Regions from separate parts of the Microbacterium canaveralium genome, predicted to be linked through region 2. Evidence: predicted binding sites of a transcription regulator. Region 2 holds the regulator's gene; each other region holds the start of a gene.
What was found. Region 2 encodes HrcA, which represses chaperone genes, less so after heat shock. Its sites were predicted from a motif close to TTNGCACTCGNNNNNNNCGAGTGCNAA; they were not measured.
Positions count from the first base shown of each region.

Region 1: ABC271_RS12810 (Hsp20/alpha crystallin family protein) is a predicted target of HrcA. The motif match lies at 1,355-1,381, and genes of this name have one in related genera.
Region 3: groL (chaperonin GroEL) is a predicted target of HrcA. The motif match lies at 1,800-1,826, and genes of this name have one in related genera.

Region 1 is NZ_JBDFMA010000003.1:2,476,470-2,480,644, forward strand. It holds gene ABC271_RS12800 (DUF2231 domain-containing protein) at 1-346, opposite strand, end outside; gene ABC271_RS12805 (manganese catalase) at 343-1,224, opposite strand; gene ABC271_RS12810 (Hsp20/alpha crystallin family protein) at 1,466-1,918, shown strand; gene ABC271_RS12815 (iron-containing redox enzyme family protein) at 2,036-3,076, shown strand; gene ABC271_RS12820 (CDGSH iron-sulfur domain-containing protein) at 3,073-3,273, shown strand; gene ABC271_RS12825 (glycosyltransferase family 2 protein) at 3,273-4,175, shown strand, end outside.
Region 2 is NZ_JBDFMA010000003.1:1,713,759-1,717,933, reverse strand. It holds gene ABC271_RS09170 (DUF1990 domain-containing protein) at 26-670, shown strand; gene hemW (radical SAM family heme chaperone HemW) at 670-1,887, shown strand; gene hrcA (heat-inducible transcriptional repressor HrcA) at 1,969-3,009, shown strand; gene dnaJ (molecular chaperone DnaJ) at 3,063-4,175, shown strand, end outside.
Region 3 is NZ_JBDFMA010000003.1:2,267,518-2,271,692, forward strand. It holds gene ABC271_RS11835 (MerR family transcriptional regulator) at 1-81, shown strand, start outside; gene groL (chaperonin GroEL) at 143-1,762, opposite strand; gene ABC271_RS11845 (cold-shock protein) at 1,936-2,139, opposite strand; gene ABC271_RS11850 (LytR C-terminal domain-containing protein) at 2,271-2,855, opposite strand; gene ABC271_RS11855 (DUF3263 domain-containing protein) at 2,890-3,144, opposite strand; gene ABC271_RS11860 (DUF2332 family protein) at 3,149-4,147, opposite strand.

The sequences.
Region 1 (4,175 bases), 760 kb from region 2:
CCAGGGCCGTCCGACGTGCGGGAGTGCCCTTCGGGATGCGCGACATGTCCAGCAGGCCGAGCACCGACGCTCCCACCGCCCCGCCGAGCCCGATCGCGATGAGCCACCTCGACCCCGTCGCGAAGGAACGCGGGTCATCGGCGGCGAGGCCGAGCAGGTCGAACACGAGGCTCGACGACCACGCGCCGATCGGAATCGTCACGGCCACCGGGTGGAAGGGATGGCCGTACGGTCCCGCCACAATCGCGCGCGGCATCTTGGCGGCCCGCATCGCGAGAAAGCTCGCTCCGCGGCGCGGAGCCGAGGCCGTCGAGGGCCCCGGCATCGCGGCATCCACCCCGCTCATTCCTTGTGCAGCGCGTCCTGGGCGCGCCCCGCGAGCTTCTCGACCGTGTTGGGGAGCTCGGTCGTGCCGTAGAAGCGGACGTCAGGGTGCGTGGGCGGCGGCATCGGCACACCCGGCTCCGGTGAGGCGAGGTACGTGAACTCGCCCTTGCCGTCGGGGGTGGGGCCGGACGCCCAGCGGCCCTCGGCGGCAGCGGCACCGTCGGAGAAGTTGATGTACTGATACGACACGTCGCGGTCCTCCTTCTCGAGCGGGAAGTTGCTGGGCACGGGGAGGCTCTCGTAGCCCTCCTCCTGCAGTTCGGCCGCGGCCGCCGCCCACTGGTTCTGGTGCATCGTGTCGCGGGCCAGCAGGAACGCGAGAAGGTCCTTCACGCCGTGGTCGTCGGTCTGGTGGTAGAGCCGCGCGACCTGCACGCGTCCCTGCATCTCGGCGTTCGCGTTGGCCGTGAAGTCGGCGAGCAGATTGCCGCTGGCCGTGATGAAGCTGCCCTGCCACGGGTTTCCGTTGGAATCGACGGGTCGCGCTCCCGCGCCCGCGACGATGCCGTGCTGGATGTCGGTGCCACCGATGACCGCGGCCACGGTCGGGTCGTTCTGGACGGCTTCCTCGGTGATGCCGAGGGGCGACTTCTCGAGCAGCTGCGCGATCATGACCGCGAGCATCTCGACGTGGCCCATCTCTTCGGCGCCGATCCCGAAGACGAGGTCGCGGTACTTCCCGGGCATGTGCATGTTCCACGCCTGGAACTGATACTGCATGGCGACGGAGATCTCGCCGTACTGTCCGCCGAGCACCTCCTGCAGCTTGCGGGCGTAGACGGCGTCGGGCTTGTCGGGTGTAGCGGCGTGCTGGAGTTCCTGCCGGTGGAAGTACATCGTGCTCCTTCGTCGTCGGAACACCGCCCGGGGGGGTGCGGTGTCGACGACCACGAAACGGGGCGGCGAACCCGGCGACACGGGGGTTGCCATAGCGCTCCGACGGGAGCACAATCGCGCGCCCGCGGTCTTGGCACTCGCCACACGTGAGTGCTAATCTGACATCAAGTTGAGCGTAACGGACTCAACTTGAACATCCCTCCGGATGCCGGATCCGGACCGATCGAAAAGGAGAACGACCATGGCCACCTACGACCCCTTCCGCGACCTCGACCGCCTCGCGTCGACGCTCCTCGACACCCGCCGCGGCGGACCGCGACGCATGCCGATGGACCTGTACCGCGACGGCGACCACTACGTCCTGTCCGCCGACCTACCCGGCGTCGACCCGGGATCGGTAGACATCGATGTCGACGGCCAACTGCTCACCATCCGGGCAGAGCGCACCCTCGCAACCGGCGACGACGTCAAGTGGATCACGCGCGAGCGCGAGACCGCCTCGTTCGTGCGTCAGCTGAACCTCGGTCAGGGGATCGACACCGAACACATCAGCGCCACCTACCGAAACGGCGTCCTGTCGGTCATGATCCCGGTGAGCGAGAAGGCCAAGCCTCGGCGCATCGCCGTTTCGACCGAAGACGGCAACGACGTCATCGCCGCTCACGAGAGCACACCACAGCCGATCGAGCAGTGAGTACACGGAGGGGGTGACCGCGGGGTCGCCCCCTCCTCCCGTGTCAAGGGTCTCGGCGATCACCGCTCCCGCCCGCAGAGTGCTCCGGTGTCCGCGACCCTCTCCCCCCACGATCCGCTGGCCGCCGTCGACGCCGACGACAGGCTCTCCCTCCCCTTCACGCCGCGCGGCCCGGTGAGCGCCGCCGTCCTCCGGCATCTCGCCGGGGGCGCGCCCACCAACCACACCGCCCTGGCCGACCGCGCCGTCGCCGCCTCGACCGACGTCGAGACCGACGATGACCTGCAGCTCGCCCTCTTCGCGCTGTACGCCTCGGCGTACGGTTCGGTCGCGGCGTTCGATCCCGAGCGGGAATGGGATCCGTCGCTCCTCGCCACGCGTGGCGTCATCGAGCGGGCTTTCGAGGCGGCACTTCGCGCTCGCGTGCCGCAGCCCGAACTCCCCGCGACGACGATGGATGCCGTTGCGCGGGCGCTCTTCGCCCTGACCGCCGCCGACACCGGCCCGAGTCTCTCGCGCTACCTCGCGAAGAAGGCCACTCTCGATCAGGCGCACGAGTTCCTCGTGCAGCGATCGATCTACACCCTACGGGAGGCCGACCCCCACTCGTGGGCGATCCCGCGCTTGACCGGGCGCCCCAAGGCCGCCCTGGTGGAGATCCAGTCCGACGAGTACGGCGGCGGGAATCCTGGACGCGTGCACGCCGAACTCTTCGCCCGCGCGGTCCGCAGCGCCGGACTCTCGGACACGTACGGCGCCTACGTCGACGACGTTCCGGCCGTGACACTCGCCTCGCACAACGCGATGTCGATGTTCGGCCTCAATCGGCGTCTGCTCGGCGCGATCGTCGGCCACCTCGCGGCGTTCGAGATGACCTCCTCGGTCCCGAACCGCCTCTACGCCGAGGGCCTGCGCCGCCTCGGCTTCGACGACGACGTGTGCGGCTACTTCGACGAGCACGTCGAAGCCGACGCCGTCCACGAGCAGATCGCCGCCCGCGACCTCGCGGGAAGCCTCGCCGAAGATCGCCCCGACCTGCTCCCCGACATCCTTTTCGGCGCCGCGGTCTGCCTCAGCGTGGACGGTCGCGTCGGGGAGTACCTCCTCGACGCGTGGACGCGCGGCGAGTCGTCGCTGCGGCCAGAGGAGGTGCGATGACATCGGAGCCGCCGCGGATCACGGCCTATCCCGACGGTCCACTGCTCGTGCGGGGCGATGTCGACCTGCGCGACGTGGACGGCAACGCGATCGAGAAGCGTCGGCGAACGGTCGCTCTCTGCCGGTGCGGGCTGTCGACCATCAAGCCGTTCTGCGACGGGACCCACAAGCCCGCGGGGTTCCGCACCGAGGACTGATGCGTCTCGCCGCAGAGTACGTACTCCCGCTGCGGTGGGAGCACGACGACAGCCTGGACGACATGACCGCGTACCTCTGCACGTTGGCGGAATGGATCGACGTCACCGTCGTCGACGGATCGGACGCCCCCGTCTTCGCCGTCCACGCGACCGCATGGGCGGCCCACGTCCGACACGTCCGCCCCACCGTGGCGACGGGCGCGAACGGCAAGGTACGGGGCGTACTCACGGGAATTTCCCTCGCGCGGCACGAGCGCGTGATCCTGGCCGACGACGACGTCCGCTACGACCGGAACGGACTGGATGCCATCGTCTCCGCGCTCCGCGACGCCGACCTCGTCGCGCCGACGAACATCTTCCGTCCCCTCCCCTGGCACGCCCGGTGGGACACGGGCCGCTCACTCCTGAACCGCGCACTCCACCATGACTACCCCGGAACGTGCGGCGTCCGCCGCGCCGCGCTCGAGCGAACCGGCGGCTATGACGCCGACGCCCTCTTCGAGAACCTCGAGCTCGAACGGACCGTCCGCGCCGGGGGCGGCGCGATACGACAGCTCACCGACGTGTACGTCATGCGCCGCCCACCCACGCTCCGCCACTTCCTCGGCCAGAGGGTGCGGCAGGCCTACGACAGCCGCGCCCAGCCCGGACGCCTGCTCCTCGAACTGGCCCTCGCGCCGACCCTCCTCGCGCTGCGCCGACGTCCCGGCATCCTCATGCTCATCGCGTTCGGGATCGCCGTCGTCGCGGAGCGGGGGCGACGCCGTGGCGGCGGGCGGCGCATCTACCCGCGATCCGCGGCGGTCTGGGCACCGCTCTGGGTCGTCGAGCGTGCGGTCACGAGCTGGCTCGCGCTCGGCGCCCACGCCCGCGGAGGCGTGCGCTACGCCGGCACCCGGGTG
Region 2 (4,175 bases):
ATCCGCGCAGAGGAGACTGAAAACTATGCGCCGGCAGAACTTCACCGACAACACCGTCGACTACGCGGCCGTCGGCGCCACTCAGGCGCACGACCTCATGCAGTACCCGCCCGAACATTCGGTTCCCGCCGAGGACTCCTGGCGAATCGGCAGCGGCGAGGAGCGGTTCACCGCCGCCGGCGAACTGCTGCTGTCGTGGGCACCGTTGCGCTCGGAGGAGCTGAGCATCAGCGACGTGCGTCCGGCGACCGACGGGGGATACTCCGGTGTCGGCTTCGACGCCGAGGGTGCCCCGATTGCTCCGAGCCGCGTCGCCTCGGAGCAGCGATTCGCCGCCGACGGCACGCCGTTCGTCAGCCCCGGGTCGAGTGTGCGTCTGCACGGCAAGGTCGACGGTCACCGCGCCGACGCGCATCTGCGCGTGATCTCGGTGTTCGAAGAACCTCGCCGCGTCGGCTTCATCCTCGGCACGGTCGGTCATTCGATCGTCAGCGGCGAGGAACTGTTCGCCGTCGAATGGCGCGACAACGACGAGGTGTGGTTCGTGGTCCGGGCGTTCGACAGACCCACCGCCCCGTCGTACCGGGTGTTCATCGGACTCGTGAACCGGCGCCGCCGTGCGCTCTTCCAGCGCTACCTCCGGGCGATCTCGCCGCTCTACACATCCTGATGGGCGGACCACTGCCGCTCGGCGATGCGGCGCCCGTCGACGGGCGCCTGCCCGAAGACCTGCCGATCGACCCGACGGCCGATTTCGGCGTCTACCTGCACGTCCCGTTCTGCCGGGTCCGCTGCGGCTACTGCGACTTCAACACGTACACCTCGAGCGAATTGCGCGGTGCGCGGCAGGAAGACTTCGCCGACACGCTCGCGGCCGAAGTGCGCCTGGCCGGGACGGTCATGGATGCCGCGGGCGCCCGGCGGGCGGCATCCACCGTCTTCTTCGGGGGCGGCACCCCGACCTTGCTGCCGCCGGGCGACCTCGCGCGGATGCTCGACGCGGTGCGCGACGAGTTCGGCATCCGAGACGGCGCAGAGGTGACGGTCGAAGCCAATCCCGACACCGTGGACGACCGCGTCGCGGCGACGCTCGCCGAGGCCGGTGTGACCCGCCTGTCGATCGGGATGCAGTCCGCCCAGCCGCACGTGCTCGCCGTGCTCGACCGCACGCACGATCCTCGCAACGTCGCCACGGCGGTGGCGTCGGCGCGAACCGCCGGACTCGACGTCTCGCTCGACCTGATCTACGGGGCACCGGGGGAGTCGCTCGACGACTGGCGCGCGTCGCTCGAGACGGCGATCGCTCTGCGCCCGGACCACATCTCCGCGTACGCGCTGATCGTGGAGGACGGCACGAAGCTCGCGCGACAGATCCGCTCCGGGGTCGTCGCCGAGCCCTCCGACGACCTTCAGGCCGACATGTACGAGTTGGCCGACGATCTGCTCGCCGGCGCCGGGTACGACTGGTACGAGGTGTCCAACTGGGCGACCGACGGCGCGCACCGCTCGCGCCACAACCTCGCCTACTGGCGCGGCACCGATTGGTGGGGTTTCGGACCCGGCGCGCACAGCCATGTCGCGGGCCTCCGCTGGTGGAACGTCAAACATCCCGCGGCCTACGCGCAGCGTCTGGCGGCGGCCGAGTCGCCCGCGGCGGCCCGGGAACGTCCGGATGACACCGCGCGACGCCTCGAGTCCGTCCTGCTCCGCAGCCGCATCCGCGACGGTCTGCCGGTATCCGAACTGCTCGGCGAGGGCCGGAAGGCCGTGGCATCCCTCATCGCCGATGGCCTCGTCGACGGAGCGGATGCCGTCCGCGGGCGCATCGTGCTGACCCGCCGGGGTCGGCTGCTCGCCGACGCCGTCGTCCGGGCCCTCACCGCCTGAGCGCGCTTCCGACTCACCGCCGGGCGGGTGTTCTAGAATTGGCACTCAGGAGTCCGGAGTGCCAGAAGGAGGGAGCCCGCCATGGTGTCCGAACGCGGCTTGCAGGTGCTCCGCGCCATCGTCCAGGACTACGTCGACACGCGCGAACCCGTCGGCAGCAAGGCTATCGTCGAGAGGCACGCCTTCGGGGTCTCCGCGGCGACGATCCGCAACGACATGGCACAGCTCGAAGACGAAGACCTGATCATCGCGCCGCACACCTCCTCCGGGCGGGTGCCGACCGACAAGGGGTACCGCGTCTTCGTCGACCACCTGGCCGAGTTGAGGCCGTTGTCGACGGCCCAGCGCAGCGCGATCACTTCGTTCCTCGACGAGGCCGGTGACCTCGACGATCTCCTGGCGCGCACGGTCCGGGCGCTCACGCAGCTGACCGGTCAGGTCGCGATCGTGCAGTACCCCTCGTTCGCCCGGGCGAACCTCTCCCACGTGGAACTCGTGGCCCTCGGCGGCCCTCGCGTGCTCGTCATCCTCGTGACCGACACGGGGCGTGTCTCGCAACGCATCGCGCTCGTGCCCGTCGAGCCGACGGAGGGCGACATCGTGCAGCTGCGCGCCCGCGTGGGCGCCCTCTTGGTCGGCCGGAGCGTCGCGGACTGCGCGCAGGCGGTAGCCGCCGCCACCGTCGACGGCCCCCGGCCCGGCATCGCCGTCGACCTCATCTCCGACGCCGTCCTCCGGGTGGTGGGCGAAGAGCTCGACGAGTTCCGCCAGGACCGCCTCGTCATGGCGGGCGCGGCGACCCTCGCCAAACGCGAGTCCGACTTCCGCGGCAGCATCTATCCGCTCCTCGAGGCGATCGAGGAGCAGGTGACCCTGCTGCGGCTCATGAGCGAGATGGTCGCCGACGAGCAGGGCCTGTCGGCCAGCATCGGCCGCGAGAACGAACCGTTCGGTCTCGTCGAGGCATCCGTTCTCGCCAGCCGGTACGACGGTACCGCCGGCGGTGCGCGGGTGGGCCTTCTGGGTCCGACGCGTATGGACTACTCCTCCAACCTCGCGGCGGTCCGCGCCGTCGCGCACTATCTGACCCGGATGCTCGAAGACGACGACAACGCTCGTTGACGAGACCCGCACCGAATCTGATCGACCCCGCGTGAGCGGGCAGGAAGGCGATTGTGGCTGACCACTACGAGGTCCTCGGCGTCGCGCGCGACGCCAGCCCCGACGACATCAAGCGCGCGTACCGGCGTCTGGCGCGCGAGCTCCACCCCGACGTCAACCCGGGCGCGGACGCGTCCGAGCGCTTCAAGCTCGTCACCCACGCCTACGACGTGCTGAGCGACCCCGAGCAGCGGCGCCGCTACGACATGGGCGGCGACCAGAGCCCATTCGGCGGTGGGGGAGCGGCGGGCTTCGGGGGCTTCAGCGACATCTTCGAGACGTTCTTCGGCGGAGCGCAGGGCGGCGGTGGCCGCGGCCCCCGACCCCGGTCGCGTCGGGAGCGCGGGCAGGACGCGCTCGTGCGCGTCTCGCTGCAGCTCGGCGACGTCGTGTTCGGCGTGCACCGCGACCTCGAGGTCGACACGGCCGTCCTCTGCGAGACGTGTCAGGGCGCGTGCACGCAGCCGGGCACGAGCGAAGTCACCTGCGACATCTGTCACGGCTCCGGTCACGTGCAGCGCACGGTCCGCAGCCTCCTCGGCAACGTCGTGACCAGCCAGCCCTGCAGCGTGTGCCAGGGGTACGGAACGACGATCCCGTACCCGTGCGGAACGTGCCAGGGCCAGGGTCGTGTCCGTGCCCGCCGTACCGTGTCGGTCGACATCCCCGCGGGCGTCGAGACGGGTCTGCGCCTCCAGCTCCCCGGGTCGGGCGAGGTCGGCCCCGCGGGCGGCCCCAACGGCGACCTGTACCTCGAGATCACCGTCGAATCGCACGACTCGTTCAGCCGCGAGGGCGACGACCTCGTCGCGACCCTCGAGGTGTCGATGCCGGATGCCATCCTCGGCGCGACCACGACGATCGAGTCGCTCGACGGCAGCGTCGACCTCGAGGTGCGGCCGGGCGTGCAGTCCGGTGACGTGCTGACGATCAAGGGCCGCGGCATCACGCCGCTGCGGGGCAGTCAGCGCGGTGATCTCAAGGTGGGCGTGCACGTGGTAACCCCGACGCGACTCGATCACAAGGAACGCGCGCTCATCGAGGAATTCGCCAAGCGCACGAAGGCCCCTGCGCCCCGGCTGGCCGAACACCAGCAGGGGATGTTCTCGAAGTTCCGCGACCGCTTC
Region 3 (4,175 bases), 550 kb from region 2:
GGGTTCAACATCTACCTGACCACGCCGGATCAGGTAGCCCCCGAAGACCTCATCACCGAGGTCTGCCGGCCTCTGGCCTGACCGGGAACGAAGAACGCCCCCTCCCGGAGGAGGGGGCGTTCTCTGTCTACCTAGGCGGGGATCAGAAGTCCATGCCGCCGGTCGGGTCGCCCGCGGGAGCGGCGACCTTCTCGGGCTTGTCGGCGACGACGACCTCGGTCGTGAGGAACAGACCGGCGATCGACGCGGCGTTCTGCAGCGCGGAGCGCGTCACCTTGGCCGGGTCGATGATGCCCTGTGCGAACAGGTCACCGTACTCGCCGGTCGCGGCGTTCAGACCGTGGCCGACGGGGAGCTCCGCGACCTTGTTGGCGACGACGCCCGGCTCGAGACCGGCGTTGAGCGCGATCTGCTTGAGCGGAGCCTCGATGGCCACCTTAACGATGTTCGCGCCGGTCGCCTCGTCGCCCGTGAGCTCGAGGTTCGCGAACGCGGTCTTGCCGGCCTGGATCAGGGCGACGCCACCACCGGCGACGACACCCTCTTCGACGGCCGCCTTGGCGTTGCGCACGGCGTCCTCGATGCGGTGCTTGCGCTCCTTGAGCTCGACCTCGGTGGCCGCGCCCGCCTTGATGACGGCCACGCCGCCGGCGAGCTTGGCGAGGCGCTCCTGGAGCTTCTCGCGGTCGTAATCGCTGTCGGTGTTCTCGATCTCGCGACGGATCTGGGTCACGCGACCCTCGATCAGCGCGGAGTCACCGGCACCCTCGACGATGGTGGTCTCGTCCTTGGTGATGATGACCTTGCGGGCACGGCCGAGCAGGTCGACGGTGGCGTTCTCGAGCTTGAGGCCGACCTCTTCGGTGATGACCTGTCCGCCGGTGAGGATCGCGATGTCCTGCAGCTGAGCCTTGCGACGGTCGCCGAAGCCGGGAGCCTTGACGGCAGCCGACTTGAAGATGCCGCGGATCTTGTTGAGCACGAGCGTCGCGAGAGCCTCGCCCTCGACGTCCTCGGCGATGATGAGGAGTTCCTTGCCCTCCTGGATCACCTTGTCGACGATGGGCAGAAGGTCCTTGATGTTCGAGATCTTCTGGTTCGCGATCAGGATGTAGGGGTCTTCGAAGACCGCTTCCTGGCGCTCGGGGTCGGTGACGAAGTAGGGGTTGATGTACCCCTTGTCGAAGCGCATGCCCTCGGTGAGCTCGAGCTCGGTGCCGAAGGTGTTGGACTCCTCGACGGTGACCACACCCTCCTTGCCGACCTTGTCGATCGCCTCGGCGATGAGCTCGCCGATCGCGGGGTCGGCGGCGGAGATCGACGCGGTCGCGGCGATCTGCTCCTTGGACTCAACTTCCTTGGCCGAGGCCAGGAGCTCGTCGGTGACGGCCTTGACGGCCTTCTCGATGCCCTTCTTGAGCGAGATGGGGTCAGCGCCGGCCGCGACGTTGCGCAGGCCCTCGCGGACGAGCGCCTGAGCGAGGACGGTCGCGGTGGTCGTTCCGTCACCGGCGACGTCGTCGGTCTTCTTGGCGACCTCCTTGACCAGCTCAGCGCCGATCTTCTCGTACGGGTCGTCGAGCTCGATCTCCTTGGCGATCGAGACACCGTCGTTCGTGATCGTGGGGGCGCCCCACTTCTTCTCCAGCACGACGTTGCGACCGCGGGGGCCCAGGGTCACCTTGACGGCGTCGGCCAGGGTGTTGAGGCCGCGCTCGAGACCGCGACGGGCCTCTTCGTCGAAAGCGATGATCTTTGCCATAAGTGTGTCGTCCCTCCCGGACGGGTGACTTCCAGATTTGGCACTCGACGAAAGCGAGTGCTAACTCATTCTGGCACTCGACCCTGGGGAGTGCAAGCCACGCGACGCCCGTGGAAACGGCAGCGCCGCGGCCCCCATGACGGGGGCCGCGGCGCGGCGGGAATCGCGAGAGGTCAGGCGATGAGTCGAACCGACTCAGCCTGAGGACCCTTCTGTCCGGACCCGACCGTGAACTCGACGGCCTGACCTTCTTCCAGGACCCGGAATCCGGACATCTCGATGTTCGAGTAGTGAACGAAGACATCCTGTCCGTCCGTCACGGTGATGAAGCCGTAACCCTTCTCGGCGTTGAACCATTTGACGGTGCCCTGCGTCATGCGAATCTCCTGTTGCTGAACGACGAGGTCATCGTAAGCACGCGGACACGGGCGGAATCGGCGCGAGCGGGCATTGTTGACACGGCGGCACCGAACTTTTTACGCCGCGGAAACACGCGGCGTCAGGGGCCTCACGGAGTCGGTTGGCCCGCGGTGCGATCGAGTCCGATCACCACGACCAGACGCTTCTCGGCGCCCTCGTCGTCGGGGGTGTTGGGGTCGTCCGTGGGCTGGAGGAAGTCGCTTTGCGCGACCTCGGCGCCGCCGATCGCCTCCGCCAGACCACGCGCGGCCTGCTCGTCCGCGGTGGTCCGGTAGTACACGGTCGTCGTGGCGAAGTCCGTCGTGTCCGAATCGCCGGTCTGCACGGAGTCGGAGGCCCATCCGAGGCCCACGATCTGGTCGCGCAGGTTGCCTGCCAAGCCGTCGTCGGGGGTCCCGTTGAGCACGACGACCGAGTACGACGTGTCGATGACCGCCGGAGTGCTCTCCGAGGGGGTCGGGCTCGGTCCCGCGTCAGACCCCAATGAGATGCGGCCGGATGCCACCAGCACACCGAAGATGCCCACGATCACCAAGACGATGGTGGTCAGCGCCGCCCAGAAGAAGATTGCCCACCCGCGGGAGCGGGGATGTTCGGCCCGGTGCGCGCCGACGCGGCCGCCGCCGGCCGGGAGGTCGTCGAAACGATCCCGTGGGAAGGTCGATCTGGGCATTGGACGATGTTACCGGGCAGATTCTGTGGCTCCGTCAGCGCGCAGCCGTGCGCCCGAGACGAGCACGGTGCTGCTGGGCGGCCTCATCACGGCGCCGGCGCAGGCGTCGCACGAGCATGGGGTCCGCGGCCAACGCCTCCGGGTCGTCGAGCAGACGCCCCAGGAGTTGGTAGTAGCGAGCCGGGGCGAGGTCGAACTCCGACCGGATCGCCTCCTCTTTCGCACCGCCGTGCCGACGCCACTCACCCTCGAAGGCAAGGAAGGCGAGATCACGGTCGGAGAGGGCCACGTCGTCACGCTACTGCGTGACGATACGAAGATCCGGGATGCCACGCCACCCACGCGCCGAGCGGGTCGACGCTGGCCAGGACCTCGCCGTCGAGGGCGAGCGCGAACCCTCCCGGCCGCAGGTTCGGCGATCTGTTCCACGCGTCGTGGAGGCCCGCGGCATCCAGGGTCACCCATCGTCCGGCGGCGCGAGCGGCAGCGATGACGGCGTCGCGGTGCCGCCGTGGAACGTGCGCGAGGACGCCGGGAGTCGTCACCACGAGCGTCGCGTCGCGCGGGGCCCGCGCGGCGAGCCCGGGCAGAGACTCGGCTCCGTCGCCCGCGACGAGGAGCGGCGGATCGGCGGCGGCGATGTCGAGGGCGGCGGTGATGCGTTCGCGCCGACCCTCTTCCCCCGGCCACGCGAGGCCCGTCAACCAGGCGCGGTCTTCGGGGTCTCGCGCGTCGAGGGGCTGGAGATCGATTCCCGCGCGCCAGACGACCTCGGGCAGGCGCAGCGGTGGGTCGCCGTCGACGTCGGCCTCGAGGACGACCGCGCTGGGACCGTCCGCCGGGTCGAGAGCCGTCACCGCGTCGTCGGGCGACCGGAAGCGATACGAGTAGCGGTCAGGGTAGAGGCAGAGACCCCCGCTCGCGCCCACCTCGAGCAGAGCAATGGGCCCCTCGATGAGCGACAGCGCCGGCAGCAGGGCGGCACAGCGCAACGGCTCGTTGGTCTGCAGACTCCGCCGTCCGCACTCGGCGACGATCGCCTCCGCGTGCGCGACCACCCACTGCGCCCACGGATCGCCCGTCTGCGTCGGCGCGCCGAGCAGGCGCAGGACGGCGAAGACCAGCGGCGGCTGTCGGTGCGTGGCGGGGATCCTCGCGAGCGCCGCCGCAACCGCCGGGTCGACCGTCACCCGGCGCGCCCACTCCTCGTAGAGGCGGGACCGCCCCGGAGCCTCGTCGCGCGCGAAGCGCCCGTACCGGTCGACGACGGCGGTGATGGCATCCTGGTCCACTCCGTGATTATGCCGCCACGGCCATCGC